4 regions of the Aeromonas crassostreae genome follow, and region 2 is predicted to be linked to each of the others. Evidence: predicted binding sites of a transcription regulator. Region 2 holds the regulator's gene; each other region holds the start of a gene.
The links. Region 2 encodes sigma-54, which starts transcription at its own class of promoters, with help from an activator protein. Its sites were predicted from a motif close to TGGCACNGTTTTNGCTT; they were not measured.

Region 1 (7,665 bases), on a different contig from region 2:
TGTAGCCATGACACGCTTATGCGTGCCAATCTCGCAGGCGAGCACGCAATCTGTGCATCGCCTGGCTGTGGATCTGGCTCACCCGAGACTCACTTACGTTCAATACTTCACCAATCTCGCGCAGGTTCAACTCTTCGTCGTAGTAGAGGGAGAGCACCAGGGCTTCCCGCTCCGGCAGACGGCCTATGTTCTCGGCCAGGGCCGCTTGGAAGCGTTCCGCCGCCAGCTCGTCGAAGCCGAGGTTGTTGCCCGCCTCCGGTCCGCCGATGACGTCTTCACTCACCCCCAGATCCTCGATGCCGATGATCTTGCCGCAGGAGACATCCTGCAGCATGGCGTGATACTCGCCAAGGCCCACCCCCATATAGGCGGCCACCTCGGTGTCGCGGGCATCGCGGCCATGGGCCTGCTCCACGTTCTCGATGGCGTCCGCTATGGTGCGGCTGTTGCGGTGAACCGAACGGGGCACCCAGTCGCCACGGCGGATCTCGTCGAGCATGGCGCCGCGAATGCGGATGCCGGCATAGGTCTCGAAACTGGCGCCCTTGCTGCCGTCAAAGTTGCGAGAGGCCTCGAGCAGCCCAATCATACCTGCCTGGATCAGGTCATCCAGCAAGACACTGCTCGGCAGACGAGCCAACAGATGCTGGGCGATCCGTTTCACCAACGGAGCGTGGCGCTCCACCAGCACATAGGAATCCTGATGACGCAGGTAGGCTTGGGCTTTATTCACGAGATCCTTCCTCTGTGATGGCCGGTTTTTGCAGCAGATTTTCCAGGAAGAACTCCAGGTGACCGCCCGGCTGGTGCGGGATGGGCCAGCTGGCCGCCTTGTTGGCCAGGGCGCGGAACGCCAGGGCGGCCGGCGACTTGGGGAAGGCCTCGACGATCAGTTTCTGCTTGCGCACCGCGGCACGCAAGTTGGTGTCATAGGGAATGCAGGCGACCAGCTCCAGGGAGGTATCGAGGAAACGGTCGGTCACCCGGGTCAGCTTGGCATAGAGCTCCTGGCCTTCTCGCAGGGAGCGCACCATGTTCGCCACCACCTTGAAGCGGAACACGCCGTGATCCTTGGAGAGGATCTTGATGAGGGCGTAGGCATCCGTGATGGAGGTGGGCTCGTCGCACACCACCACCATGATGTCTTGCGCGGCGCGGGTGAAGCTAAGCACCATGTCGGAGATGCCGGCGGCCGTGTCCACCAGCAGGATGTCGACCTGGGTCTTCATCTCGCTGAAGGCACGGATCAGCCCCACGTGCTGGGCCGGCGACAGCTCGACCATGGACTGGGTGCCCGAGGTGGCCGGCACTATCATCATGCCGTAGGGCCCCTCGACGATGATGTCGTCCAGGGTGCACTCCCCCGCCAGCACGTGGGAGAGGTTGCGGTGCACCCTCAGCCCCAGCATGACGTCGACGTTGGCCAGACCCAGGTCAGCATCCAGCACCATCACCCGCTTGCCCTGGGCCGCCATGGCACCGGCCACGTTCAGGGTGACGTTGGTCTTGCCGACGCCCCCCTTGCCACCGGAGACGGCGATCACTTTCACTCGGTTATTTGAACGCATTTTGCGCAGACCACTCGCCTGATCCATAGGTATGTTACTCATAAGAATCTGAATCCTCGCCCTCACCAAACCCCGCGCCCCAGAAGTAGGGCTCTTCGCTCTCCCGGTCCAGCGACCCCATGGCCGCGCCGACGAGCTGGGCCGCGTTGGCTATCTGAATATCTTCCGGAACCCGCTGACCATCGGTGATGTAGCTGATGGGCAACGCATTCTGGATACACACATTGATCACTTCCCCCAGATTGATGCTCTCGTCCAGCTTGGTGAGGATGCAGCCGGAGAGGGGAATGCGGCGAAAGTGATCCATGGCCTCCTGCATGACCCGGCGCTGGGATGTCGCCGACATCACCAGGTAGCTGCGGATCTGCACCTTGGCACTCTTGACCAGGGTGTCGAGCTGCTCGGTCAGCCTGACATCCCGCTGCCCCATGCCGGCGGTATCGATCAATACCAGACGGCGGTGGCGGAATTGATAGAGGGCGCTGGCCAGCTCCTCGGCATCGCGCACCTGGCGCACCGGGCAGCCCATGATGCGCCCATAGGTTTGCAGCTGTTCGTGGGCGCCGATCCGGTAGTTGTCCGTGGTGATGAGCGCCACCTGCTCGGCGCCATATTTCATGGCAAAACGGGCCGCCAGCTTGGCGATGGTGGTGGTCTTGCCCACCCCGGTCGGCCCGAGCAGCGCCACCGCGCCCCCCTGGCGCAGGATCTCGTCCTCGCTCACCTTGAGCTGGGCGGTCAGCACCTCGGCCAGCTGGGCCAGGGCCTGATGAATGGACATCTCTTCCGGGATGAGACCCGCCAGCTGATCGGCGAAGGCATCATCGAACCCTATCTTCTTGAGCTCCTTGATGAGCAGGGCCCGCATCGGCTCGCGGCGTTCCACCTCCTGCCACATCAGGCCGGAGATCTGGTGCTCCAGCAGCTTGCGGATGGAGGCCATCTCCTGGCGCATCCCTTCCATCTCCGGGTCGCGCTGGGGCTGGGGTGCCCGCGCCGGTGCGGGTCTGGCCCTGGGCTTGGCCGGTTGCGGGGCGGCCCAGTTGCCCTGCTCCGCCAGGGTACGGGGCGCCTCGGCCGCCTGGGGCGCCGGACGCCCTGCCCCCAGTCCGCTCGACTGGTTCGGGGTCAGCTGCTGCTGACGGGCCAGCAGGGCGGCCAGGGTATCGGCATACTGCTCATTGCGGCTCTGGCCGCCGGCGGGCGCCTCGCCGCGCCCGGGGGCCGGTCGCGCCACCTGACGCGCCGCAGACGAAATATTGACGCTCTCTTCGTTCAACTGGCGGCGAACCGGCACATCCCTCGGGATCGTGACCTGGGATTGATAGTCGATGGCGGCGACGATCTCGACCCCGCCGGTGACCTTTTTGTTGGACATGATGACGGCGTCCGGCCCGAGAGTCTCTTTGACCTCGGCCAGGGCCGTGCGCATATCCTTGGCAAAAAACCGCTTAATCTTCACCCGTCATCTCCGCTAACTAGTGCTGCCCTACCGCGCTGACAATACGGATCTGCTTGTCATCCGGTACTTCCTGATAGGACAGGACGCGCAATCCTGGAATGGCATTCTTGACAAACTTGGCCAGGGTATTTCTCAGGATCCCCGATGTCAGAAGCACCGCCGGTTGACCTTCCAATTCTTGCCGCTGGGTGGCCTCGAGCAGGGAGCGCTGCATCCGCTCCGCCAGGCCCGGCTCTATGCCGGCCCCTTCGCCCCCACCCGCCTGCAAGGATTGATGCAATATACGTTCCAACTCTGGCGCCAAGGTGATGACGGGCAACTCGGGATCCGGGCCCGCTATCTCCTGCACGATGAGGCGACGCAGGGCGATGCGGCAGGCCGCGGTCAACACCTCGGGATCCGGGCTGCGGGGTCCGTATTCCACCAGGGTCTGCAGTATGGTGCGCATGTCGCGAATAGGCACGCCCTCATTGAGGAGATTCTGCAACACCTTGACCAGGTTGCCCATGGTGATCACCTCGGGAACCAGCCCTTCCACCAGCTTGCTCTGATGTTTTCCTATCATGTCCAGCAGCTGCTGCACCTCGTCATGGCCGAGCAGCAGGGCCGCCTGGTTGGAGAGGATCTGGCTCAGGTGGGTGGCGACCACGGTGGCGGCGTCCACCACCGTATAACCCAGGGTCTGGGCCTGGGAGACCTGATCCTTGCCGACCCAGACCGCCTCCAGCCCGAAGGCGGGGTCCTGGGTGGGGATGCCCTGGATCTGGCCGAACACCTGGCCCGGGTTGATGGCCATCTCCTTGTCGTGGTAGACGTTCGCCTCCCCCGTGCTCACCCCCATCAGGGTGATGCGGTACTGGTTCGGCGCCAGATCCAGGTTGTCGCGGATATGCACCGCCGGCACCAGGAAGCCCAGCTCCTGGGAGAGCTTCTTGCGTACCCCCTTGATCCGGTTGAGCAGCTCCCCGCCCTGGCTCTTGTCCACCAGGGGGATGAGCTGATAGCCGACCTCGAGGCCAATGATGTCCACCGGCATGACGTCGTCCCAGCTCAAGTCCTTCTGCTCCACGGGCGCATCCCCGTTGGCCGGCAAGAGTTCACCGCTCGCCGCCTTGGCCTGGTTCTGCTTCTCCCGGCGCAGCAGCCACCAGGCACCGGCCGCAGCCACGGCCCCCAGACTCAGGAAGGCCAGGTGCGGCATGCCGGGCACCAGCCCCATCATCAGCAGGATGCTGGCAGAGATGACCAGGGCCTTGGGATTGTCGAACAGCTGGCCCAGCATGGCGGTGCCCATGTCCTGATCCGTGTTCTGGCGGGTCACTATGATGGCGGCGGCGATGGAGAGCAGCAGGGAGGGGATCTGGGCCACCAGGCCGTCACCGATGGCGAGCAGGGTATAGACCTCTGCCGCCTCGCCGAAGCTGAGCTGGTGCTGCATCATGCCGATGATGAAGCCGCCGATGATGTTGATGAAGAGGATCATGATGCCGGCAATGGCATCCCCCTTGACGAACTTGGAGGCACCGTCCATGGAGCCATAGAAGTCCGCCTCCTGGGTCACATCGGCGCGGCGCTTGCGCGCCTCCTCCTGATTGATGAGACCGGCGTTCAGGTCCGCATCGATGGCCATCTGCTTGCCGGGCATGGCGTCCAGGGTGAAGCGGGCGCTGACTTCAGAAATCCGCCCGGCACCCTTGGTGACCACCACGAAGTTGATGATGACCAGGATGAGGAAGACGATGATGCCCACCGCATAGTTGCCACCGATCACCACGTTGCCAAATGCCTCGATCACATGACCGGCGGCGTCGCCCCCGTTGTGACCCTCCAGCAGCACCACCCGGGTCGAGGCGACGTTGAGGGCAAGTCGCAGCAGGGTCGCTATCAGCAGCACGGTGGGGAAGGCGGCAAATTCCAGGGGACGGCGGGTATAGACGGCCACCAGCAGCACCACGATGGAGAGGGCGATATTGAAGGAGAACAGGGTATCGAGCATCAGCGGCGGGATGGGCAGCATCACCATGCCGAGGGAGGCCAACACCAGCAGCGGCGTGCCGAGCCCCTTGCCCACTATTCCGCGGTACGCTTTCAATCGGCCCAATGATGCCCGCACTGTCATGACGATTCTCAGTTCTTGATCCCAGATGAGAGGGATTAAAGCAAACATCGAGCCAATAAAGCAATTTACTGATTTGTAATGCTTTTATTTTGACTGTGTCAGAAGTTTGTCAGCTGCGGCCTGACGAGGGCGCTTGCGGGGGATGCCAAGAGGCTGCGGGCTGCGGCCCTGGCGTGACTTGCGGTATTCCGGCGCAATGAGCAGGTCCCTGTCCAGAGACGGTTGGCCAAGACGTCACTTGCGGTATTCCGGAGGTATGGGCAGGTCCTTGCCCAGGGGCTGCGGGCGACGGCCCCGGCCACGGCGGAACTTCTTGAGCTGATAGACATAGGCCAGCACCTGGGCCACGGCGGCAAACAGCCCCTCGGGGATCTCCTGGCCAATCTCGGCGCTGTGGTAGATGGCACGGGTCAGCGCCGGGGACGGCAGTATGGGGATCTCGTACTCCCGGCCTATCTCGCGGATCTTGAGCGCGACCTCGTCCACCCCCTTGGCCAGCACCTTGGGCGCCGCCCCCGGCTTGCCCTGATCGTATTGCAGCGCCACCGAGTAGTGGGTCGGGTTGGTGATGATGACATCGGCCTTGGGCACGTCCCCCATCATGCGCCGCGCCGCCATCTCCATCTGCAGGCGCCGGATTCGCCCCTTCACCTCGGGCTTGCCCTCTGAGTCCTTGTACTCGTCCTTGACCTCCTGCTTGGTCATCTTGAGCTGGCGGGCATGGTTCCAGCTCTGGAAGGGGACGTCGATGGCGACGATGGGCAGCAGGGCGCAGCAGAGGATGATCAGCATCCACAAAAACAGCTCGAGGGCATCGATGATGCCGCCGGGAAAGGCCTCCAGGGAGAGGTTGAGCAGGTGGTCGAACTGGCTCGACAGCATCCACCAGGCAAACAGGGTGATGAACAGGACCTTGGCGATGGACTTGACCAACTCCACCAGGGATTGCACCCCGAACATCCGCTTGAGACCGGCGAGGGGGCTGAGCTTGCTCCACTTGGGCATCATGGCCTGACTGGAGAAGTTGAGGCCGCCGAGCAGGGTATTGCCGATGAAGGCCGCCAGGGCCACCAGGGCGAACAGCAGACCCAGGGGGAACACCACCTCGCCGATCAGGGTCGGCACCATGGTCCACATGGCGCTGGGGTCGAACGCCTGCTCCCGCTCCAGGGTAAAGCCCATGGTCATCACCTTGAGCATGGCGGTGGCCAGGGACTCCTTGACCATCAGCAGACCGAACACGGCGGCCAGCAGCACGCTGGCGGTGCCCAGCTCCTTGGAGCGGGCGATCTGCCCCTTCTCCCGGGCCTGTTGTAATCGCTTGCCCGTCGCCTGTTCGGTACGTTCCTGATCGGTATCAGCCATGGTGGCCTGCCTCCCGTGAGCAGGGGGCCGTCAGGGCCAGGGTCAATGCCCCTCCTTCAACCATGGGCGCCCCCCAGACACTGGGTCTCGATGAGCTGGCAGCCGGTCTCCTGCACCCGCTGCCAGAGGGCATCGAAGTGGCCGAGGAAGCCGCCTATGGTGAGCCAGAGGATGAAGAGCCCCGAGATCATGCTGACCGCAAAGCCGATGCTGAAGATGTTGAGCTGGGGGGCGGCCCGGGTCATGACCCCGAAGGCGAAGTTGATGAGCAGCAGGGCGACGATGGCGGAGAGGGACATCACCAGGGCCGCCTGGAACATGACGCCGAGAAAGCCCGCCAGGGTGCGCAGGGAGGCGACCGAGAGACCGCCATTGCCCACCGGCAGGGTATCGAAGCTCAGGATCACCATGCGCAGCATGATGAGGTGACCGTCCAGGGCGAGGAACACCAGGGTCGCCAGCATCAGGTAGAACTGGCCCACCACGGGGGCGGACTGGCCGTTCATGGGATCCACCAGGGAGGCGAAACCCAGGCTGGTCTGCATGGAGATCACCTGGCCCGCCATCACGAAGCTCTCCATCAGAAACTGAGTCATCAGGCCGAGGGCCACCCCGATCAGGATCTGCTGGCCGAGGATCAGAAAACTGCCCAGGGAGAAGAGCGCCACCTGGGGCATGGGGGGCAACAGGGGGGCGATGAGGAAGCTGATGGCCAGCGAGAGCCCCATGCGCACATGCATGGGGGCCAGCTTGCTGCCAAACACCGCCATCACCATCAGCAGGCTGCTGATCCGCGCCAGGGGCCAGAGCACGGAGGCGAGCCACTCCAGGATGAGCTGGCTGGAGAAGGTCACGACCCCTGCCCCGCGCCGCTCATCCCACCACCTCGGGGATCTGGCTCACCATCAGCACGAAGAAGTCCATCAGGCTCTGCAGACCCCAGTGGGCACCCGCTCCCAGGGCCAGCAGGGTCACCACCAGCCGGGGCAGGAAGCTCAGGGTCTGTTCGTTGATGGAGGTGGCCGCCTGGAAGATGGCGACCACCAACCCCACCATCAGGCTGGGCAGGATCACGGCACACACCATGATGGTGACCAGCCAGAGCGCCTCTCGAAACACGTCGACGAAGGTTTCCGGTGACATGGCGCCTC
Region 2 (7,665 bases):
CCGGCAATCCGGCCTCGACCATGGCCAAGGAGGCCAACGTACACCTCTGCGTCCGGGTCGAGCAGGAAGCCTGTCCCCTGGGGCTGGCGCCGACCTCCAGCACCACGGCCACCCTGGTGATGGGGGATGCCCTGGCCGTCGCCCTGCTCGAGGCTCGCGGCTTCACCGCCGATGACTTCGCGCTCTCCCACCCCGGCGGGTCGCTGGGCAAGCGTCTGCTGCTGCGAGTCGGCGACCTGATGCACGGCGGCGACCTGTTGCCCCGGGTGGGGATAGATGCCACCATCAGCCAGGCCCTGCTGGAAGTGAGCCGCAAGGGGCTCGGCATGACGGCCGTGGTCGATGGCGACGGTCTGCTGGCGGGTCTGTTTACCGATGGCGACCTGCGTCGCATCCTGGATCTGCGGGTCGATGTGCACAGCACGCCTATCGCGCAGGTGATGACGGTCAACTGTGTTACCGTAAGGCCGGAGATGATGGCCGCCGAGGCGGTAAAACTGATGGAAACCAAGAAAATCAATGGCTTGTTGGTGGTCGATGGTGACAAACGTCCCCTGGGTGCCTTCAACATGCACGATCTGCTCAAGGCGGGAGTGATTTGATGCAACAGATGGCGACGCCCTACGGTCCGGTCACCGCCAGCCAATACGACAAGGCGGCGCGTATCCGCCTGTTGGTGTGTGACGTGGATGGCGTGCTCTCCAACGGCCTCATCTACATGGGCAACGAGGGGGAGGAGTTCAAGACCTTCTGCACCCGGGATGGCGCCGGCATGAAGGCGCTGATGAGGGCGGGCATCGAGATCGCCATCATCACGGGGCGCAACTCGCGCATCGTCAGCAACCGGATGGCGAGCCTGGGGGTGAAGCATGTGGTCCAGGGGGCGGATCAGAAGCTGCCCCATTTCGAGGCCCTGCTGCAGCAACTGGGACTGGACGCCAGCCAGGCGGCCTACATGGGGGATGACACCATAGATTTGCCGGTGATGCAGGCCTGTGGCCTGGGGGTGGCGGTCGCCGATGCCCATCCGCTGGTCGTGGCCCGCGCCGATCTGGTGACCCGGCTGGGTGGGGGCATGGGCGCGGTGCGCGAGCTGTGCGATCTCATCTTGCAGGCCCAGGGGCATGCCGATGAGCTGGCCGAGGTATCGGCATGATCAGTCGCCAGACCCTGCTGTTCGCCGCCCTCTTCATCGTGGCCCTGACCATCTGGCAACTGGGGGATGTGACCTTGGCGCCGCCGGCCGCGCCCAAGACGGAACATTATCAGCCGGACTTCATCGCCAAGGATCTGGTGACCACCCGCTTCGACGAGACGGGCAAGCGCAGCGAGCGACTGGAGTCCGTCTATGCCGAGTATTTTCAGCTGCTCGAGCAGGCCACTTTTGACAAGCCCGTCGTCTATCTGTTCGATGACAAGGGGGATGCCGAATGGAAGGTGACCGCCGAGACGGGGGTGCTCAACACCGACGACAACGTGATCCTGAGGGACCAGGTCCATCTCGATGGCCTCTTGCCCACCTCCTTCATCTCCACCCTGGACACTCCCTACCTGGAGCTGGACTTGGTGACCCAGGATGTGAGAAGTAATCGTCAGGTCGCCATCGTCGCCAAAGAGTTCCAGACCGAGGGCCTTGGCCTGAAGGGGCATCTGGATCGCAAATATTTCGAATTACTGGACCAAGGCCATGCCATCTATTTCAATGAGAAACGTTAATCTGGCTCTGCTTGCCCTGCTGCTGTGCGGGGGCGTCAGCGCCAAGGAGTCCGACTTCGCCGAGAAGGTGTATGTGGACGCCGTCAAACAGATAGCCGAGATGCAGGATAACCGTGTCACCTTCAGCGAGGATGTCATCATCACCCAGGGCACCATCAAGATTAAGGCCGACAAGGTGGTGGTGATCCGCTCGGGCGAGAAGGGCGCCGAGGTGATGACCGCCTATGGCAAACCCGCCACCTTCTTCCAGATCCTGGACAACGGCAAGCCGGTCAATGCCCATGGCGACAGCATTCGCTACGAGCTGAAGAATCGTCTGGTGACCATCACGGGCAACGGCGAGCTCAAGCAGGAAGACAGCCAGGTGAACGGCGATCTGATCCGCTATGACATCGTCAAACAGAAGATGATCGCCGAGAGCAAGGGTGAAACCAATCGCGTCAAGACGGTGTTCCTGCCCGATCAGGTCGAGAATTTCGACAAACCCGCCGACAAAAAGCAGGATAAATAAGCCATGGCAGTGTTGAAGGCAGCCGGGCTGCAGAAGAGCTACAAGAAGCGGATGGTGGTCAGTGACGTCAGCCTGGAAGTGGGCACCGGCCAGATCGTGGGCCTGCTCGGCCCGAATGGTGCCGGCAAGACCACCTCTTTTTACATGATCGTCGGCCTGGTGCAGCGGGATGCGGGCCTGATCACCATCGACGAGCAGGACATCAGCCTGCAACCCATGCACATACGTGCCCGCAATGGCATCGGCTATCTGCCCCAGGAAGCCTCCATCTTCCGCCGCCTCTCCGTCTATGACAACCTGATGGGGGTCATGCAGACCCGCAAGGAGCTGAGTCGTGAAGAGCGGGAAGACAAGGTGGAGCAGTTGCTGGAAGAGTTCAGCATCACCCACATCCGGGACAACCTGGGCCAGAGCCTGTCCGGTGGCGAGCGCCGCCGGGTCGAGATAGCCCGGGCCCTGGCGGCCGAACCCCGCTTCATCCTGCTGGACGAGCCGTTTGCGGGGGTCGATCCCATCTCTGTCATCGACATCAAGAAGATCATCCAGCATCTCAAGGAGCGGGGGCTGGGCGTGCTCATCACGGACCACAACGTGCGCGAGACGCTGGATGTGTGCGAGAAGGCCTATATCGTCAGTCACGGCAAGATGATAGCGGAAGGCACCCCCGCCGAGATCCTGGCCGACGAACAGGTCAAGCGTGTCTATTTGGGCGATCAATTCAGTCTATAGTAAGGGGAAATCGCCCTTCGTTTCCTGATGATCGCCTCGCTGAAATAAGGATATCCCGACGTAGATGAAGCCGACACTCCAGTTGCGTCTCGGTCAGCAATTGACCATGACGCCGCAGTTACAACAAGCGATTCGTCTGCTCCAGCTCTCTTCATTGGAACTTCAGCAGGAGATCCAGCAAGCCCTCGATAGCAACCCCCTGCTCGAGCAAGAAGAGGTCGAGCAGCAGGAGACTCATACCGATATTAAGCAGGATGAGAGCCAGATCGACAGCAGCGAGGCCATGGCTCAGGAGCAGTTGCCTGACGAGCTGCCGGTCGACAGCAGCTGGGATGACGTCTACTCCGCCGGCACCGGCCAGAGCGCCGGCCCCGTCTTCGAGGGGGAAGATAGCGTCTATCAGGGGGAGACCACGGAAAACCTGCAGGATTATCTGCTGTGGCAGATGCGGCTCACCCCGTTCAGCGATCTCGATGCCGCCATCGCCCTGGCCATCATCGACGGCATCGACGAGTCCGGCTACCTGACCAGCACCCTGGAAGACATCCAGCAGGCGGTGAGCAGTGACGACGTCGAGGTGGAGCTCGATGAGATCGAGGCCGTGCTCAAGCGGGTACAGCATTTCGATCCGGTCGGCATCGCGGCCCGCTCGGTACAGGAGTGCCTGCTGATCCAGCTGGGTCAGTTCAGTCCGAGCCAACCCTGGCTGACCCAGGCGCGTGAAGTGGTCCGTGATCACATGGACTTGCTGGGCAATCGGGACTATCGCACCCTGGCGCGCAAGACGCGGCTCAAGGAAGGGGAGCTCAAGGAGGTCATCGATCTCATCCAGCAGCTCGAACCCAGGCCCGGCAACCGGGTGGTGCAGAGCGATTCCCAGTACGTGATCCCGGATGTCACCGTGGTCAAGCGCCAGAACCGCTGGGTGGTGGAGCTGAACCCGGATTCGGCGCCCCGCATTCGCGTCAACGAAACCTATGCCGCCATGGCTCGCCAGGCGCGCACCAGCCAGGACACCCAGTTCATTCGCTCCCATCTGCAAGATGCCAAGTGGTTCATCAAGAGTCTGGAGAGCCGCAATGAGACCCTGCTCAAGGTGGCCAACTGCATCGTCGAGCAGCAGCAGGGGTTCTTTGAATACGGTGAGGAGGCCATGAAACCCATGGTACTCAACGACATCGCCGAGGCGGTGGAGATGCATGAATCGACCATCTCCCGGGTCACGACCCAGAAGTACATGCATACCCACCGTGGCATCTTCGAGCTGAAGTTCTTTTTCTCCAGTCACGTCAACACAGAAGGAGGAGGTGAGTGCTCATCGACCGCAATTCGTGCCCTGATCAAGAAGCTGGTGACGGCGGAGAACCCGGCGAAACCGCTAAGTGATAGCAAGATCGCGGATTTGCTGGCCGAACAGGGTATTATGGTGGCTCGACGCACGATCGCCAAATACCGTGAATCCTTGTTGATACCACCGTCCAATCAGCGCAAACGCCTGGTTTAGGCAACACAGAAGGAAGACGTTATGCAAATTAACTTGACCGGACACCACGTAGAGATCACCGAAGCGCTGCGTGATTATGTGAATAACAAGTTTGCCAAACTCGAGCGTCACTTTGACCACATCAACAATGTTCATGTGGTGTTGAGCGTAGAAAAACTGAACCAGATTGCCGAAGCCAAGCTACACGTCAGCGGGGGCGAAGTGTTCGCCAACTCGGAACACGCGGATATGTACGCCGCGATAGATACCCTGCTCGACAAACTTGATCGACAGATCATCAAGCACAAAGACAAGTTAAATCAAAAATAACCATGCAACTTGAACACATACTGAGTCGGGACTGCACCAAAAGTGCGGTCCCTTGTACCAGCAAGAAACGCGCCTTGGAAATCATCAGCGAGCTGGCCGCCGAGCGGCTGGGTACCCCGCGCCAGGCCCTGTTCGAATGTCTGCTTGCCCGCGAGAAGATGGGCAGCACCGGCATAGGTGCCGGCATTGCCATTCCCCATGGCCGCATCGGCGACGAGTTCCCGCCGACGGCGGTGCTGATGACCTTTGCCGAGCCCATCCCCTTCGATTCCATCGACAATCAGCCCGTCGATCTGCTCTTTGCCTTGTTGGTGCCGGAGAGTGAGTGCAAGCAGCATCTCAAGACCCTCTCCCTGATGGCCGCCAAATTGGGTGACAAGGCGGTCTGCCGCCAGCTGCGCCAGGCTGCCAGCGATGATGATCTCTACCAGATCATGATCTCCGCCTGATGGGCAGTCGCCCTCGCTAATCAACTCGTCGCTGTGGAGGTTGCAAGATGCAGCTTATCGTAGTCAGTGGCCGCTCCGGTTCGGGCAAGACCGTTGCGTTGCGGGTACTGGAAGATCTCGGGTATTACTGTGTCGACAATCTGCCGGTCAATCTGCTGCCTCAGCTGATCGTCTCGGTCGAGCGCCAGTACGACAAGCTGGCGGTCAGCATAGACGTGCGCAACCTGCCCGGTGATCCGGAGCGGCTGGAGACCCTGCTGGCCCAGGTGCGCGGTGATGGTCGGGTGCAATACAGCAGCTTCTTCTTCGATGCGGAGAACAGCACCCTGCTCAAACGTTACGGCGAGAGCCGTCGCCTGCACCCCCTCTCTCGCAAGCGCCTCTCCCTGGACGAGGCGATCCGCGAAGAGACCCATCTGCTGGCGCCGATCTCGGCGAGCGCCGATCTGCGTATCGACACCACCAGCCTCAGCATTCATGACCTCAGCGAGCTCATCAAGACCCGGGTGCTCGGCAAGAAGGAGAATGAGCTGGTGCTGGTGTTCGAGTCGTTCGGCTTCAAGTACGGCATTCCCAAGGATGCCGACTTCGTGTTCGATGCCCGCTTCCTGCCCAATCCCCACTGGATCCCCGAGCTCAAGCCGTTCACCGGCAAGGATGAGCCGGTGGCCCGCTACCTGGCGAGCCAGCCCGACGTGATGCAGTTCACCCTGCAGATCGAGAACATGCTGGCGACCTGGTTGCCGGCCCTGGAGCGCAACAACCGCAGCTATCTCACGGTCGGGATTGGCTGCACCGGCGGCCAGCACAGATCCGTGTTCATCGCCGAACAGTTGGCGCGGACCTTCGAGGGGCTCGGCAAGAACGTGCAGATCCGCCATCGCACCCTGGACAAACGGGATCCGCAACATTGATGGCGCAACGGGAGGTCAGATGACAGTCTCCGCCTCGGTAGAAGTGAAGAACAAGCTGGGCATGCATGCGCGCCCGGCCATGATGCTGTTCGAACTGGTACAGGGTTTCGATGCCCATGTGCTGCTGCGCAACGAAGAGGGGGTCGAGGCCGATGCCGACAGCGTCATCGGCATGCTGATGCTGGACTCGGCCCAGGGCAAGCGGGTGGAGGTGCAAGCCGAGGGGCCCCAGGAAGAGGCGGCCCTGGCCGCCGTGGTGGCCCTGTTCACCTCGGGGTTCAACGAGGAGTAGGGGCCCCGCTAGTGAGGCCCGGTGCGCGCCAGCGCCTTGAAACTGGCAAAGTCCCCACAGGCCAGCAGACTCTTGCTGGCCTTTTCGTTCATCAGTCTGATGAAGAGATCGTACAGGCCCATGGCCTCCTCATAGTCCCGCTTGCTGATGGCCAGCACGAAGCTGAGGCTGGCGATCTCGCCATTGCCCCACTCTATGCCCTGGGGCGCCAGCACCGTATAGACGCAGGTGCGCTTGGCCAGCAGCCCGAGGGAGTGGGGCAGGGCCATGCCGTCCCCCAGCATGGTGGAGACGATGGCTTCACGTTCGAACAGGGAGGCGCGAAAGCCGGGTTCGACCCTCTCCTCCGCCTCCAGCTGGCTGCACACCCGATCCAGCAGCTGCTGCTGGGTCAGGGGGGCATCCAGGATCAGGAAGTGCTCCTCGCTGAAATACTTGTCGAGCAGGTAGGGGCGAGTGCGATCGATCAGCACCAGCTTGCCGAGCTGCTCCAGCTGATACTGGGTCGGGAAGGGGGCGCCCTGGACCACGGGCACCCCCCTTCTCGCTCACTCTCACTGTGCTGATGACGAAGTCCTGCTCCAGCCGCGTCAGGGCCTCATACTCGCGCACCGAGTCCAGGCTGGTGAGCCTCAGTTGGAGGTATTCCCGGCGTATGCTGGCCTCCAGCACCCGGAAGGTGGCGTTGTCCCCGTCGCGCAGCCGCATGGGGATCTGTGAGGGATTCACAGATGGTACAAGGGAGGGGGCGCTCCAGGAGCCGGGTGAGAGTGTGAGCCGGATCATCTTGTCGGCGCGAGGCGGGGCGGACGGCGAGGGGCCGCCCGCGGGAGTCTGGGGTCAGCTGGCCCCTGCCGCGCTGGCGGCCTGCTGATTCTGGTAGCGCAGATCTTCCTCTATGATGACGGTCAGCTCGAAGGGCTTGCCGTCGCGGATGACGGAGATCTTCATCTGGGTGCCCGGGCGACTCTCGACAATTTTGTCCATGGCGGCCCGCACCCCGCTGATGGCCTCGCCGTTGATCTTGAGCAGGACGTCCCCGCGCCTCAGGCCGCCCTTGGCGGCGGGGCCGGCGGGATCCAGGCTCTCCACCACCAGACCGCGCAGATCGCCGAGGTTCATCATGCGCGCCACTATGGGGTTGATCTCGACGCTGGAGATGCCGAGGTAGCCGCGGATGACCCGGCCGTTGGTGATCAGCTCGTCCATGATGCGCTTGGCGAGGCGATAGGGAATGGCGA
Region 3 (7,665 bases), on a different contig from region 2:
TCCTTGCGGGAGCGGCCGGCGCTGGTGCCGCCCTCGCCCCCTTCCGCCTTCTCCGGGATGCCGGAGGCGGCGGGCGGCTGGTTGGAGAGAGCGCCGGGCACGCCGCCATTGGCGCCGCTGGCACTGTTCTCCTCCAGGGTCATCTCGGAGCGCACCGCGGGCAGGTCGGGGTTGTAGGTCTTGCGGGTCTGCTCCTGCTGGGAGAAGTCCAGGGCGAGATCCACCTCGGCGGTGTAGTTGTCCATGCCGAGCACAGGGATCAGGATGGCGTCTATCTTCTGCTTGTACTCCAGCTCCTGCTTCTGCTGCATGGCAAATTCTTTGCGGGTCTGGGCGGAGACGGGATCCTGGGAGCCTGAGTTGAGCAGGCGACCGCTCTGATCCGTGACCGTCACCCGGGTCGGCTCCAGGCCGTGGACCGCGGAGGCGACCATGTCGACGATGGAGTCCACCTCCCCCTGTCCCAGGGCGCTGCCCTTGAGGGTCAGCACCACGGTGGCGCTGGGCTTGCGCTCGTTGCGGGCGAACACATTGTCCTTGGGAATGGCCAGCAGCACCTGGGCCTTGCCCACGTTCTGGAACTGTTCGATGGCGCTCGCCAGCTGACGCTCGCGGCTGAGCTTGAGGCGTTCGGCCTCCATCCGCTGACTGACCCCGAAGCTGGAGTCCTTGAGCAGGATGGATTCACCGTCATTGCTGCTGACGCTGCTGGTGCCGAGCCCGGCCCGGGTCAGGCGCAGGCGGATGTCGCCGTAGTTCTCGGCGCTGACCAGCACGCTTCTGCCCTCGACCTGATAGGGGATCTTCTGTTGATCCAGGTAATCCAGGGTCGCTACCAGCTCCTCGGTGTTGTAGGTGCCAAGGGGCCGCATCTCCGGCTCCTTGCCCCACAACAGGATGAAGACGGCGATGGCCAGGCAGATGGCCAGTCCCAGGATCAGGGTGATCTGACGCAGCACATCGCTGTTGGAGAGGAACCCCAGTGCGGAACTCTTCTGTTCATGCTCATCGAGGGCGCTGGTCCCTTCGTGATTGATCAGCAGGTCGCCGTTTTGTTCGTTCGCCACAGATCAGGTCCTTATCTTCTGGTCGGGTCGCGGCATGCGCACCCTTATACCGGCATATTCATGATGGTCTTGTAGGCATCGACCATCTTGTTGCGCACCTGCACCGTCGCCTCGAAGGCGATGGAGGCTTTCTGGCCGGCGATCATCACATCGGAGAGATCCACCGACTTGTCGCCCATGTCGAGCCGGCTGCGCAGATCGTTGGCGTTCCCCTGCAGGCCGTTGACGTGGCCGAGGGCCTGCTGCAACAGCTGGCCAAAATCCGAGCTGACCTGACCGGCCGGCTGGCTGATGGCCGGGATACCCGCTTCTACCTTGAGGGCCTGCATCTCTTGCATCAGGCTGCTTGCACTTATTTCCATCACCCTTCCCCAGACAAATCATTGACGCTGGCATCACTTAAGCAAATAAGGTGCCAACCAGGAGCGATGAGGGAGCCACCCAGGCACGCCTGGCTGCCGGGCAGGGCGAGCAGAGGCGCCGTTCCCGGCCATGAAAAAGAGGGCGAAAGGCCCTCTTCTACTGCGCGTCGCGTCATTTAAACAGACCGCATTTCAATATGATACAAGAAACATTTCCCGCAGAGCCCGGGCGGCTACTCCTTGTTCAGATCGTCATCGAGCCAGTACTTGGAGCCGGAAATATTGGCATCGAGCAGCAGCCCTTTCTCGCCGATCTGATAGATGGCCATGCCGCCATTGTATTTGGCCGTCAGCTCGGCGCTCTCCTTGCCCGCCACGGCGCCCACCTCGGAGGTGGCCTCCCAGCCTTGATTGACGAAGGCATCGAACCTGGCCTTGTCCTCGAACAGGATCACCTGCTGGTAGAACTTGCCCCCCAGCCCGGCGGCCAAACCGGCGCCAAACATCTTCATATAGGTACGGCTATCGTCCTGACGGTTGACCGCCACCCCGGATCCCTGGTTGGTGTGCACCATCAGGGAGAACTTGCGCGAGTCAAACACCGCATAGCCATAGGCCTGGTCAAACAGCAGCTTGGCGGAGGGTTGCTCGTTGAACAGCCGCACCAGGGCGGTGTCGGCCATGGTATCGAGGGCGGTTCTGGCCTCGGCCGGGGTCTTGGGTTCGAGCAGGGTGTCGAGCTGCTTGTCGGCGGTCTCCAACCATGCCTTGCCGGTCGTCACGCTCTTGTCGCTCCACTCCCCGGCGGTGTTGAAGGTCTCCTCTCCCCACCGGGAGACCGAGTCCCAGGTCTGTTTGGAAAAATCCGTGACATCTTGCCACGCCTCCTTGCTGGTCTCGCTCACCGCGCTGCCGAGCTCGGTGGCGGCCTCCTTCACCTTGGCCCAATCCGCCAGCGTTGGGGCCGAAGCCAATGCCAGTACCATTGCCATGACCAGCAGTCGAATCTTCATCTTGCTCTCCATCACCCGTGATAAACCCTGGGTCACAGTAGCAGATTTGACTGAAACCGGAAAAGCCCGGGCTCACGGTACCGCTCCGAGGGCAGCGCCCAGGTCGGCACGCTGGCGCCACCACAAAGTTTGTTCTGCTCCGTTGCGCCCGCTGTATAGTTTTTGGTTAGCCATTCCGGTAAAATCCGCGCCCTTATAAGAGAGCCACCTAAGAGTGATTGAGCGATGTCCAACACAAAACAGGCCCCCAAAGTAGGATTCGTCTCCTTGGGTTGCCCTAAAAACCTGGTCGATTCCGAGCGCATCCTGACCCAGCTGCGTACCGAAGGGTACGACGTGGTGCCCAGCTATGACGATGCGGAACTGGTGGTGGTCAACACCTGCGGCTTCATCGACAGCGCAGTGCAGGAATCCCTGGAAGCCATCGGCGAGGCCCTGGCCGAGAACGGCAAGGTGATCGTCACCGGCTGCCTGGGTGCCAAAGAGAACCAGATCCGCGAGATCCACCCCAAGGTGCTCGAGATCACCGGCCCCCACGCCTATGAAGAGGTGCTGGGCCACGTCCACAAATACGTGGAAAAACCCACCCACAACCCCTTCACCAGCCTGGTGCCGGCCCAGGGTGTCAAGCTGACCCCGCGCCACTACGCCTATCTCAAGATTTCCGAAGGCTGCAACCACCGCTGCACCTTCTGCATCATCCCCTCCATGCGCGGGGATCTGGTGAGCCGCCCCATCGGCGAAGTGCTGGCCGAGGCAAAGCGTCTGAAAGAGGCCGGCGTCAAAGAGATACTGGTGATCTCCCAGGACACCTCCGCCTACGGCGTCGACGTCAAGCACCGCACCGGTTTCTACGACGGCATGCCGGTCAAGACCAGCATGGTGGCCCTGTGCGAGGAGCTGGCCAAGCTCGACATCTGGGTGCGCCTGCACTACGTCTACCCCTACCCCCACGTGGATGACGTCATCCCGCTGATGCGCGATGGCAAGGTACTGCCTTATCTCGATATCCCGCTGCAACACGCCAGCCCGCGCATCCTGAAGCTGATGAAGCGCCCGGGTACCGTCGAACGCACCCTGGAGCGCATCCAGAAGTGGCGCGAGATCTGCCCCGAGATCACATTGCGTTCCACCTTCATCGTCGGCTTCCCCGGCGAGACCGAAGAAGAGTTCCAGATGCTGCTGGACTTCATCGACAAGGCGGAGCTGGACCGCGTCGGCTGCTTCAAATACAGCCCGGTCGAAGGCGCCAAGGCCAACGAGCTGCCGGATCCTGTGCCGGAAGCCGTGCAGGAGGAGCGCTTCCAGCGCTTCATGGAGCTGCAACAGCAGGTCTCCGTTCGCAAGCTCGCCCGCAAGGTCGGTCAGGTGATGACGGTGCTGATCGACGAGGTGGACGAAGAGGGCGCCACCGGCCGCTCCTTCGCCGACGCCCCCGAGATCGACGGCCTTGTCTACCTGAACGGCGAGACCGGCCTGAAACCCGGCGACATGGTCAAGGTCCGCATCGACGAGGCGGACGAGTACGATCTCTGGGCCAGCCTGGTCGGCTGAGTCCGCCCCCACTGCCCCCCTGCCTGCAGGGGACAGCAAAAAAGCCAGCCCGTGAAAACGGGCTGGCTTTTTCAATGCGCGTCAGTTCACCTCAAGGGCGCTGCATTCGCGATGGGGGGACAGACAGGCTCAGCCCCACTGTCGACGGCGTGAGCGCGCCGCCATCATTTGCCCTTGGTGATCTTGTCCAGGTAGCCCATGGCAAAGGCTGACAGGACGAAGGTGACATGAATAAGCAGATACCATTTTATTTTGTCATTCGGGATGTTCTCGGTATTCATGAACACCTTCAGCAGATGAATGGATGAGATGGCAACAATCGAGGCAGCCACCTTGTTCTTGAGGGAACCTGCATCCAGTTTTCCGAGCCAGCCCAGCTTGTCCTCGCTCTCCCCCACATCCAGGCGGGAGACAAAGTTTTCATAACCCGAAAACATGACCATGACGATGAGTCCGCCCACCAAGGCGATGTCGATCAGCGACAGGGTGACCAGCACCAGATCAACCTCACGGATCGCCAGAATATTGGGCAGGACATGCAGTATCTCCTGGAAAAATTTGATGCCCAATGCCAGCAGGATCAGGCTCAGGCCGAGATAGATGGGGGCCATGATCCAGCGTGAGGAATACATCAGCTTTTCAAAAATACGTTCCATAAATAAATATCGATAACCTGTCTGATGGTACAAATGGGTGAGATGTCATGGGGAAGTCAATGCCCATTAATCCTCGTTGATATGCTTCATTCTGTGTTGCCAACGACGCTTGGCAAAGCGCCTCATATTGGGAATTTCATCCGTCTCATCCATGATGGGTTTGCCAATGATGGTCTCGATAACATCTTCCATCGTCACCAAGCCCAGCCAGGTACCGTACTCGTCATACACGAGAAACATATGCTGCCTCTCTTGCATGAACTGGCTCATGACACTTTCAACATTCACCTTGTCCGTCACTATGGTAACCGGCTTGACAAGGCTGGATACCGTCTCTGTATGGTCTGCGTTGATCACGTCATAGCGAAATACCAATCCTAATGGATTTTCATCCTTATCAATGACAGGGTAGCGAGAAAAACGATTGGCATGCGCATGATTGGCAAAATCAGCCACCGTCATATCCGGGCTGACAATCTGGCACACGGTACGGGGCGTCATAATATCTCGCACACTGGTTTCATGAAGATCCAGAATATTGGCAATCGTGCGCTGCTCATCCTCGTCAAGCTTGTTCATCTCACGACCAAGCATCGCAAGTGCCTTGATCTCTTGCCGTATGTCATGTTCCGGGGTATGGGCACCGAACAATTTCATCACCTGATCGGAAATCCAAATAAACGGCTTGAGCAAGAAAATCATGCCATTCAACAATCCAGGCAATATCGGCGCCAATGCACGCCAATGGCGAGCACCAATGGATTTTGGCATTATCTCTGACAGCACGAGGATCAACACTGTCATCACAGCAGATGCCATCCCCAGATAACCATCGCCAAAAACGATGGTCACTTGCGCGCCGACACCTGTGGCACCAACGGTATGAGCAACCGTATTAAGGGTCAAAATCGCAGCCAATGGCTGATCTATCTTGTCTTTCAGCAGGCGCATGCGCTCATAAAGCCTGGGGTTGGACAGCTTCAGTTGAGCTATATAACTGGGGGTAATCGAGAGGAGGGCAGCCTCCAGGATGGAACATAGAAAGGAAACACCAATAGACAATACAGCGAATGCTATAAGTAAACTCATGAAACGGAAACGGACCTCGGCGTGGTTTGAATTGACCAGATTCTAGCGACATTCAAGGGACAGATGCAACGAATATCTCAGTAGGAAAACAATTAAAAAGTCATTCACTTTCAATTACTTATCAAAACCAAGTCTATTTATTCCATTTTGTTCAATGGGCGAAGCTATTGGTGCTGCCGTTGCACAAAGCACGATGTGAATATCACATGAACAACACCGCGTATTTCAAATAAAAGTTGCCTTGGCATCAATAAGACAAGGGTGGTAGATTCGGCCCTAAAAATAGAGGTTTGTTATCTGATGGACATTTTTCAATCCGTCTTCCTGGCTTTGATCCAGGGATTGACAGAGTTCCTGCCCATCTCCAGCTCTGCGCACTTGATATTACCCTCCAGGATCTTCGGCTGGCAGGATCAGGGCCTGGCGTTTGATGTCGCCGTCCATGTCGGCACCCTGTCTGCGGTCGTCATCTATTTTCGGCGCGATGTCGGCGCCCTCATCCAGGGTTGGCGGCGCTCATTGCGCGGCCAGCGCACGGAGCAGGGCCGTCTCGCCTGGCTGTTGATCCTGGCCACCATACCAGCGGCCGTCATGGGCCTTGTCGGCAAGGGATTCATTGAAGGCAGCGCACGCTCGACCCTGGTGATATCCATCAGCACCCTCCTCTTTGGCCTGTTGCTCTGGTATGCGGACCGCAAGTCCACGCTCGCCAGGGAGATGAAAGACATCGGGGTCAAGGACGCATTGAAAATCGGCCTGGCGCAGGCCATCGCCCTGATCCCTGGTACTTCCCGTTCCGGTATCACGATGACAATGGCACTCTTGCTGGGTTTCGATCGCCGTACGGCCGCGACATTCTCCTTTCTGCTGTCCATTCCCATCATCACCCTTGCCGGTCTATATCTGGGCTGGCAATTGATGACGAGTCCAGCAGACATAGACATGGGTGAATTATTGATTGGTATTGTCGTCAGCTTTGTCGCCGCCTATGCCTGCATTCATTATTTCTTGAAAATAATAGAGCGCATGGGGATGCTGCCATTTGTCATTTATCGCCTGGCACTCGGCGTACTGCTGCTTGTCTTCAGCCTACAATAATCAGGAGACTGAACATGATTGCATCATTGGAAAATAGATCCTTCATGCTTGCCTTGGCCATCATCAGTGGCTTTTTCATCTGGATGCTGATGCCATTTTTCTCTGCTATTTTCTGGGCCTGCATGATTGGAGTGCTCTTCCTACCCATCAATGAGAAAATCCGGCATCAATTCAAGCTGGGGAAAAATGGGGCATCACTGCTGACCCTGTTGCTGTGCGTGGTGGTGCTGATAGTGCCCGTTCTCTTTCTTGGTTGGTCCTTCATGAAAGAGATCAATGGTCTTTATCAAACCATGCAGGCGGGAAAGATTAATTTTGGTGAATATCTGGACACCATCAAGGCCTCCTTTCCCGCGCTGCACGATATCATGAGTTCCCTCGGGATAGATTATGGTGAGGTCAGGAATCAGTTGACCAATGCGGCGGTATTTATTACGCGCTATATAGCGCAGCACGCCTTCAGCGTGGGGCAAGGGGCATTCAGCCTGATACTCGATATCTGCATCATGCTGTATGTCGCCTTCTTCATGATAAGAGATGGCCAGCATCTGGTCGAGAAGATCATTGATGCCCTCCCCCTGGGCAATCGCCGGGAAAGACTGATGCTTGCCAAGTTTTCCGAAGTGGCCAGGGCCACCATGAAGGGGAATTTTGCCGTCGCCATCTTGCAGGGTCTGCTGGGCGGGATCATCTTTGCGGTCCTGGGCATCCAGGGCCCGATAATATGGGGCGTGGTCATGACGCTGTTATCCATGATCCCCGTCGTGGGGGCTGGCCTTATCTGGGGGCCGGTCGCCGTCTATCTGTTCGCGTCCGGCAACCTGGT
Region 4 (7,665 bases), on a different contig from region 2:
AAGCCTCTGTGGCCCCCCCCCCCCCCCCCCGCCCCCCGGCCCCCGGGTCTCCTCCCTGTTATGCGGCCTGTTGCTGGGCGCCAGCCTCAGTCAGAGCGCCCTCGCCGAGCCGCTGCCGCCCGGCCCGGCGCCGAGCGTGCCCCAGACCCTCACCAGGGGCAACGGGGCCGAACCTGAGTCCCTGGATCCGGCCCTGATCCGCAGCGGCTTTCCCGGGGAAGTGATCCTGGCCGACCTGTTCGAGGGGCTGGTGAGCGAAGACGGGGAGGGCAAGATAGTGCCCGCCCAGGCGCTGAGGTGGGAGCAGAGCCAGGACGGCCTGGAATGGCGCTTCTTCCTGCGCCCCGATCTGCGCTGGTCCAACGGGGCGCCCCTCAAGGCCGAGGACTTCGTCTACGCCTGGCGTCGCCTGCTCGATCCCGCCCTGGCATCCCCCTCGGCGGGCCTGCTGCTGGCCGCCGGGATCAACAATGCCGGCGCCATCTATGCCGGGGCCCTGGAGATGGAGAGCCTGGGGGTGACGGCCGAGGGGGATCAGGTCCTCAAGGTGACCCTGGAGCGGCCCGTGCCCTATTTCTTGCGGCTCATCAGCCAGCGCCCCTTCGTGCCCGTGCTGCGGCAAGTGATTGCCGAATATGGCAAGGGCTGGACCCAACCCGGCCATCTGGTGAGCAACGGCGCCTACCGGCTCATGGCGTGGCGACCCCAGGAGCGGTTGGAGCTCGCGCGCAATCCCGCCTACTGGAACGATGCCCACAGCCGGATAGACAGGGTCAGCTACCTGCCCCTCGCCTCCCAGCAGGCGGAGCGTCAGCGCTACGAGGCGGGGACGCTCCAGCTCAGCAACCGGGTCTCCCAGGAGTACTATGACAGCATCAGGAGCAGCCATCCCGAGCGGCTCTGGGGCCAGCCTCTGCTGGGCACCTATCTCTACAGCTTCAATCTGGGCAAGCCCGAGCTGCGGGACGTGCGGGTGCGCCAGGCCCTGAGCATGGCTGTCGATCGCCAGCGGCTGACCGAGGAGGTGAGCGGCCAGGGGGAGCTGCCCGCCTGGAGCCTGCTGCCGGACATGCCTGGCTATGCCGCCTCCCCTGATGAGCAGGCCAGTGCCGCCAGCCGTGAGGCCATGGCGGCTGGCTTGCTCAAGGCGGCGGGCATCGATGCGGCCCATCCGTTGCGGCTGACCCTCACCTATAACGACTCGGAACACCACAGACGCATGGCGCAGGCGGTGGCCGACATGTGGCGACCCCTGGGGGTCGAGGTTGATTTGAAGAGTCTGGAATGGGACGCCTATCAGACCGCCAAGGACAGCGGCGACTTCATGGTGGCGCGCTCCTTCCTGTTTGGGGATTATGTGGATCCTTCCGCCATGCTCAATGCCCTGCGTTGCCAGGATCCGCAAAACGAGAGCGGCTACTGCAACCCCCGCTATGATCAGTTGCTGGGGCAGGCCGCCGCCACCCTGGACGAACAGCGCAGGGCGCACCTCTATCGGCAGGCGGAGGCACTGCTGGCCCAGGATGCCCCCGTCATCCCCCTCTATCACTACCATCAGACGCGGCTGATCGATCCCCGGTTGCGGGGTCTGCCCACCGCCAACCTCAAGGGGGCGATCGCCAGCAAGGATCTCTACTTCGCCGCCCCCCAAGGAGCCGACCAATGAGACTCGCCATCCTCTCCGATCTCCATGGCAGCCTGACCGCCTTCGACCGGGTCATGGACTGGCTCGCCCCCTGGCAGCCGGACCATCTGCTGCTGCTGGGGGATCTGCTCAACCATGGCCCGCGCAACCCGGTGCCGGCAGGCTATCAGCCGGCGGCGCTGGCCGAGCGCCTCAACGCCATGGCCAGCCGGATTTTGGCGGTGCGGGGCAACTGCGACTCGGAAGTGGATCAGATGCTGCTCGCGTTTCCCATGCTGGCGCCCTACAACCAGCTGCTGGTGGACGGGCGACGCTGGTTTATGAGCCACGGCCATCTCTATCGGCCGGACGAGGTGCCCCTGCCCGGCGGCAGCCTCTATCTGAGCGGCCACACCCATCTGCCCGAGCTGACCCGCAGCGGCCTGGGGGAAGCGGAGCGGATCCGGGTCAACCCGGGCTCAATCTGCTTCCCCAGGGGTGATCTGCCCGCCAGCCTGGTCTGCTATGAAGGGGGCGAGCTGAGCCTGCGGGCGGCGCAAGACGGTCGGGTGTTGCAGCGGCTGTCACTGGCTGGGGGCTAACACAGAGGGCGCCCCGCCCCCCCAAGGGGGGCGGGCCGATACCCATGGCCGCCCATTGTCTGGGGAGTGAACAGCGGGGGGAGCCGGCAAGGGTGCCAAGGCACGGGAAACGGATAAACAGAGTGCGGGGCAAGCGCCGCCCCGGCGATCAGGCCTTGATGGCGGGGGAGCGGGTGCCGGAGCGGGTGTTGCCCTTGGCATCATAGGTGAGGGAGTTTCTGTCCCGCAGCTGGCTCAGGAAACCGGCGAGGCGGCGATTGGCGACCATGCTCAGCTCCAGCAGGCGGCCATTGATGTCATTTTGCTGCTGGCAGGCGGCCAGGCTGTCGGTGATCCGGGCCATGAGCTCCGGCTGGCTGGCGAGCTGGGCAGGGAGATCCGGCTGCTGGACAAGAGTCTCGTCCAGCGCCTCTATGGCGCCAAGCAGCTGCTGCTTGCGCTGTGCCAGGGGAGGCAGCTCGAGGGCTCGGCGCTGGGTGAGAAGGGCGAACTCTTCGGTCAGCAACGCCTGCATCTGGGCGAGCTGATCATGCTGTCGTTGCAGCAGCTCAGCCAGGTCCATCATCCCAGGGTTTTCTCCAGCTGGGCTTCCAGGCTGAACATCTTCTTGGCAACGACCTGGCTGTTGACCTGGTATTCACCACTGGCCACGGCCCGCTTCAGGCTCTCCACCCGGCTCTCATTCCCGGTCGAGGCCGAGTTGAGGTTTTTCTGTACTTGTTGCAACTGTTGCGCCTCGCTGGTCAGGGAGACTGAATCGACCTTGACCTGGGGGGCACGGGCGTCTTGTCCGCCGCTGGTCGACTTGGCCACGCTGCTCTGGCTGTTACCGGTATTTTGTACCCGGTTACCCGCCAAGTTGTTGATATTGTTAATAGCCATCTTGGTTACCTTCTTCGCTTTGCTGCCTGCTTACCCCGGTTATCGGTCTAACCTGCCGGAACTTTAGGGAAAATACCCAAAAAAATCCGTCAGAAGGTGACGATGACGGTGTCGACCGAGCTCACCTTGCCCTGAACCGTTTTGCCGGAGCGGGTATTGATGAGCTTGATCATGTCGCCGAAGCTGCCATCTTGCAAGGCGCGGGCCATGGTTTTGATCTGCATGCTGCTGTTTTCGGCGATGAGGGTGACCTGGTCTCCCTTGCACACCACGCAGATCTGGTTGAGGCGCACCGGCTGACCCGGCCTCAATTCCCGCTTGCTGCGGGTGCCGACCAGGGCATCCAGATCTTGCACATAGTCCCCACGGATCAGGGTCTGATCCTCATAGGCCTGGGCCAGCTGGTTGCGACCGAGGATGTCTCCCTTGGCGATGGCTTCCACCACTGTGATGTAAGGCTTCTGGATGCTGACCCGCACCGGCAGATAGAGATCCCAGCCCGGCGCCTCGTGGCACTTGAGGTAGAGGGTGGTGTTGCGGCGGATCTCCATCCTGGCGGGCAGGCTGATCTCCAGATCCTGGTCGCAGGGACTGAGTTGCAGCCGCTCGTCTATGCTGGCGGCGCTGATCTGGGCCCTGGCATCGAGGGGGAGAGAGAGCTGATCGCGTACGAACTCTTCCGCCCGGGTTTGCAGCCCGGCATTGACGTCGCTGGCTCGAACAGAGCCGACCCCGCCAAGGAGCAAGGAGATGAGCAAAAGTCTGTTAATCATTTTCGTCCGCTGGTCGATAAGTGAATGACGTATATGACCAATGTTAACTATGCTTGCGCCAAGTCCGACCCTTGGGGTTGGCAATCCTCTGGCGCGAGCCAACATGGCACATGCATCTCATGCATGAATAATGCCAGGCGTTTTTAGGGAGTGTGTATGGCCGGTATTCTGGACTCAGTAAACCAACGGACTCAACTGGTCGGGCAAAATCGCCTGGAGTTGCTGCTGTTTCGGCTCAATGGACGTCAAAGATTTGGCATCAACGTCTTCAAGGTGCGCGAGGTGTTGCAGTGCCCGCCCCTGACCGTCATGCCCAAGCTCAACTCCTGCATTCGTGGTGTGGCGCACATTCGCGGCCAGACCATCTCGGTGATCGATCTCAGCATGGCCATGGGCAAGCGTCCCATCGCCGATCTCTCCAAGTGTTTCATCATCATCTCGGAGTACAACCGCTCCATTCAGGGGTTCCTGGTCCATTCGGTCGAGCGGATCATCAACATGAACTGGGAGTCCATTCTGCCGCCACCCAAGGGGGCGGGGCGCATCAATTATATGACGGCGGTCACCGAGGTGGATGGCGAGCTGGTGGAGATCCTGGATGTGGAACGCATCCTCAACGAGATCTCTCCCGTCTCGACCGAGGTGAGTCAGGATCTGGTGCAGGCGAGCGTGGAGCACAACACCCAGGGGCGCCCCGTGCTGGTGGCCGACGACTCCTCGGTGGCGCGCAAGCAGGTGCAGCGGGCGCTGGATGCCATCGGCGTGCAGTGCGTGCTGGCCAAAGATGGTCGCGAGGCCCTCAACATGCTGCTGGAGATGGCCAAGCAGGGTCCCATCAAGGATCAGATAGCCCTGGTCATCTCGGACATAGAGATGCCGGAGATGGATGGCTACACCTTCACCGCCGAGATCCGCAACCATCCCAGCCTGAAGGATTTACATGTTATCCTGCACACCTCTCTCAGTGGTGTGTTCAACCAGGCCATGGTGCAGAAAGTCGGGGCGAACAATTTCATCGCCAAGTTTCAGCCCGATGAGCTGGCCAAGGCCGTTCAGGGCGCACTCTAAAACAAGAAGCGTGGATACATGAAGACACTGTCAGACGACTTATATAAGCAATTCAGCAGCTTTTTGGCGCTGCAGAGCGGAATTGTGCTGGGTGACAACAAGCAGTATCTGGTGAAGAGCCGCCTGTCCCCCTTGATGGCTCAGTTTGGCATCGAGAGTCTGTCTGAACTGGTGACCCGCGCCATGAATGTGCGTGAGCGGGAATTGAAGATGGCGGTGGTCGATGCCATGACCACCAACGAGACCCTCTGGTTCAGGGATGGCTATCCCTTCCAGCTGCTCACCGACAAGCTGTTTCCCGAGCTGGGCAAGAGCGGGCGACCCATCAAGATCTGGTCGGCGGCGTCCTCCTCCGGCCAGGAGCCCTACTCCATCGCCATGACGGCGCTGGAGCAGCAGATGAAGCGGCCCGGCACCCTGCCCGGGGGCGTGCAGATAGTGGGGACGGATATCTCCACCACCATGCTCAACCAGTGCAAGGAGGGGGTCTACGACAGCCTGGCGCTGGCCCGGGGGCTCTCCCCCGAGCGCAAGAAGCTGTTTTTCGAACCCTGTGGCGACAACCGGATGCGGGTGACGGAGCGTGTCAGAAAATTGACCACGTTTCGCCCCTTGAATCTGCTGGAGAGCTACAGCCTGCTCGGCAAGTTCGACATCATCTTCTGTCGCAACGTGCTCATCTACTTCGCCCCCGAGGTGAAGTCGAAGATCCTCAACCAGTTCGCCGCCAGCCTGAATCCGGGCGGTTACCTGATGCTGGGGGCCTCGGAGTCCCTGGCCGGCCTCACCGACCGGTTCGAGATGATCCGCTGCAACCCGGGCATCGTTTACAAGGTCAAATAACCCCCTTACTTCCTCCTTTGGCACACCTCTTGCTAAGAATCCAGCAAGCAGGAGGTGTGCTATGGCAATTTCATTCGACAAGGCATTTGGTGTTCATCAATACACGTTGAGCGTGCGCGCCAAACGTGCGGAAGTGCTGTCCAGCAACATCGCAAACGCGGATACCCCGGGCTTCAAGGCCAGGGACATCAATTTCGCCGATGCCATGGCGCAGGCGCAGCAGCACCAGCAGGGGTTCAGTCTGGCCACCACCAGCGAGCGTCACTTCGCCTTGAACATGGATGCCCCGGGCGCCACCCAGTACCGCAACCCGCTCCAGCCAGATACCGGCGACGGCAATACCGTCGATCTGCAGCAGGAGCGCAGCGAATTTTTGCGCAACAGCCTCGAATACCAGACCTCGGTCGAATTCATGAACGGCAAGATAAGCGGCCTGCTCAAAGCCCTCAAAGGAGAGCAGTGATGTCACTCGTCCATCCGCACATGAATCTTAACGCCAGCGGCCTCAAGGCCTTGCAAGGAGCACAGCAATGAGTTTGTTCAAGGTCTTCGACATCGCGGGCTCGGCCATGAGCGCCCAGTCGGTGCGGCTCAATACCGTGGCCAGCAACATGGCCAACGCCGACAGCGTCAGCTCCAGCGTGGAAGGAACTTACCACGCCAGGCGGCCAGTTTTTGCCGCCCAGCTCGATCAGGCCATGAGCGACAGCCAGGGCTCGGTCGGGGTCGAGGTGAAGGGCATCGTCGAGAGCAAGGCGCCGCTGCTCAAGGAGTTCAACCCCAACCACCCCATGGCGGACAAGGATGGCTTCATCTTCAAGCCCAACGTCAACATGGTGGAGGAGATGGCGGACATGATCAGTGCGTCGCGCAGTTACCAAACCAACGTCCAGATTGCCGATTCTGCCAAGCGCATGCTGCAGCAGACCCTCAATCTCGGCAAGTCCTGACAGGGGGCGGCAAGTAAATGGCAGATACCTATGACAGCGTGCTTGGCGTCAACCGAACGACGTCGAGCCAGACCACGTCCACCACGAGCACGACCCAGAAGAAAGAGCTGGATCAGGAGTCGTTCCTCAAGCTGCTCACCATGCAGCTCGCCTATCAGGATCCGTTCAAGCCGGTGGACAACGCCCAGATGTTGTCCCAGATGACCTCCATGTCCACCTCGGAGGGGATCAACAGCCTGTCGACCCAGATGGAGAGCCTCAACAGCCTGATGACCTCGAGCCAGGCGTTGCAGGCCTCGGCCCTGGTGGGGCAGGAGGTGTTGATCCCGTCCAATACCGGCTATCTGGAGAGCGGCGGTACCGTCAATGGGATGATCGCCACCGCAGACGGTGGCAGCAACATCAAGGTGACGGTGAAAGACGAGAGTGGCCAGGTGATCAAGGAGTTCGCCATCGAAGGGGATCATCAGGGCAACGTCGCCTTCAGCTGGGATGGCCTGGACAAGAACGGCAACCCGGCCAAGAGCGGAAAGTACCAGATTGAGGCCAGTGCCACCGTGGCGGGCAAGTCGGAGAGTCTGCCCGCCCTGGCCTACGCCCAGGTCGAGAGCGTCACCCTGGGCTCGGCCAGCTCACCCAGCACCCTCAAGCTCAAGGGACTGGGAGGCATCTATCTGACCGATGTATTGGAAATCGCCGGTGCGGGCAACAAGTCGACCACCAACTCGACCACCAACGCGACCGATAACGCAGTGATCTAAGGAGAAAGACATGTCATTCAACAATGCCCTCAGCGGCGTCAATGCGGCTCAAAAAGACCTGAACGTCACCGCGAACAACATTGCCAACGTCAACACCATCGGTTTCAAGGAGTCCCGCGCCGAGTTTGCCGACGTCTATGCCAACTCCATCTTCGTCAACTC

Region 1: the regulator sigma-54 is predicted to act here: its motif matches at 5,188-5,204, upstream of flhA (flagellar biosynthesis protein FlhA).
Region 3: the regulator sigma-54 is predicted to act here: its motif matches at 1,469-1,485, upstream of fliE (flagellar hook-basal body complex protein FliE).
Region 4: the regulator sigma-54 is predicted to act here: its motif matches at 4,001-4,017, upstream of flgA (flagellar basal body P-ring formation chaperone FlgA).

Annotation. Positions count from the first base shown of each region.
Region 1 is NZ_JBSTYM010000011.1:52,209-59,873, reverse strand. It holds gene ACW5W4_RS10575 (RNA polymerase sigma factor FliA) at 17-733, opposite strand; gene ACW5W4_RS10570 (MinD/ParA family protein) at 726-1,610, opposite strand; gene flhF (flagellar biosynthesis protein FlhF) at 1,603-3,030, opposite strand; gene flhA (flagellar biosynthesis protein FlhA) at 3,047-5,149, opposite strand; gene flhB (flagellar biosynthesis protein FlhB) at 5,384-6,514, opposite strand; gene fliR (flagellar biosynthetic protein FliR) at 6,571-7,368, opposite strand; gene fliQ (flagellar biosynthesis protein FliQ) at 7,388-7,657, opposite strand.
Region 2 is NZ_JBSTYM010000002.1:11,585-19,249, forward strand. It holds gene ACW5W4_RS01640 (KpsF/GutQ family sugar-phosphate isomerase) at 1-602, shown strand, start outside; gene kdsC (3-deoxy-manno-octulosonate-8-phosphatase KdsC) at 602-1,156, shown strand; gene lptC (LPS export ABC transporter periplasmic protein LptC) at 1,156-1,716, shown strand; gene lptA (lipopolysaccharide transport periplasmic protein LptA) at 1,703-2,227, shown strand; gene lptB (LPS export ABC transporter ATP-binding protein) at 2,231-2,956, shown strand; gene ACW5W4_RS01665 (RNA polymerase factor sigma-54) at 3,021-4,460, shown strand; gene hpf (ribosome hibernation promoting factor) at 4,482-4,769, shown strand; gene ptsN (PTS IIA-like nitrogen regulatory protein PtsN) at 4,772-5,218, shown strand; gene rapZ (RNase adapter RapZ) at 5,266-6,132, shown strand; gene npr (PTS phosphocarrier protein NPr) at 6,152-6,424, shown strand; partial or broken gene ACW5W4_RS01690 (PTS sugar transporter subunit IIA) at 6,433-7,126, opposite strand; gene degS (outer membrane-stress sensor serine endopeptidase DegS) at 7,265-7,665, opposite strand, start outside.
Region 3 is NZ_JBSTYM010000011.1:34,911-42,575, reverse strand. It holds gene fliF (flagellar basal-body MS-ring/collar protein FliF) at 1-1,067, opposite strand, end outside; gene fliE (flagellar hook-basal body complex protein FliE) at 1,112-1,429, opposite strand; gene befA (beta cell expansion factor BefA) at 1,663-2,442, opposite strand; gene rimO (30S ribosomal protein S12 methylthiotransferase RimO) at 2,668-3,996, shown strand; gene ACW5W4_RS10470 (TIGR00645 family protein) at 4,161-4,652, opposite strand; gene ACW5W4_RS10465 (CNNM domain-containing protein) at 4,719-5,741, opposite strand; gene ACW5W4_RS10460 (undecaprenyl-diphosphate phosphatase) at 6,042-6,839, shown strand; gene ACW5W4_RS10455 (AI-2E family transporter) at 6,854-7,665, shown strand, end outside.
Region 4 is NZ_JBSTYM010000006.1:73,966-81,630, reverse strand. It holds gene ACW5W4_RS06665 (peptide ABC transporter substrate-binding protein) at 68-1,666, shown strand; gene yfcE (phosphodiesterase) at 1,663-2,226, shown strand; gene ACW5W4_RS06655 (flagella synthesis protein FlgN) at 2,375-2,791, opposite strand; gene flgM (flagellar biosynthesis anti-sigma factor FlgM) at 2,788-3,108, opposite strand; gene flgA (flagellar basal body P-ring formation chaperone FlgA) at 3,198-3,803, opposite strand; gene ACW5W4_RS06640 (chemotaxis protein CheV) at 4,038-4,949, shown strand; gene ACW5W4_RS06635 (CheR family methyltransferase) at 4,968-5,792, shown strand; gene flgB (flagellar basal body rod protein FlgB) at 5,854-6,255, shown strand; gene flgC (flagellar basal body rod protein FlgC) at 6,323-6,742, shown strand; gene ACW5W4_RS06620 (flagellar hook assembly protein FlgD) at 6,760-7,503, shown strand; gene flgE (flagellar hook protein FlgE) at 7,514-7,665, shown strand, end outside.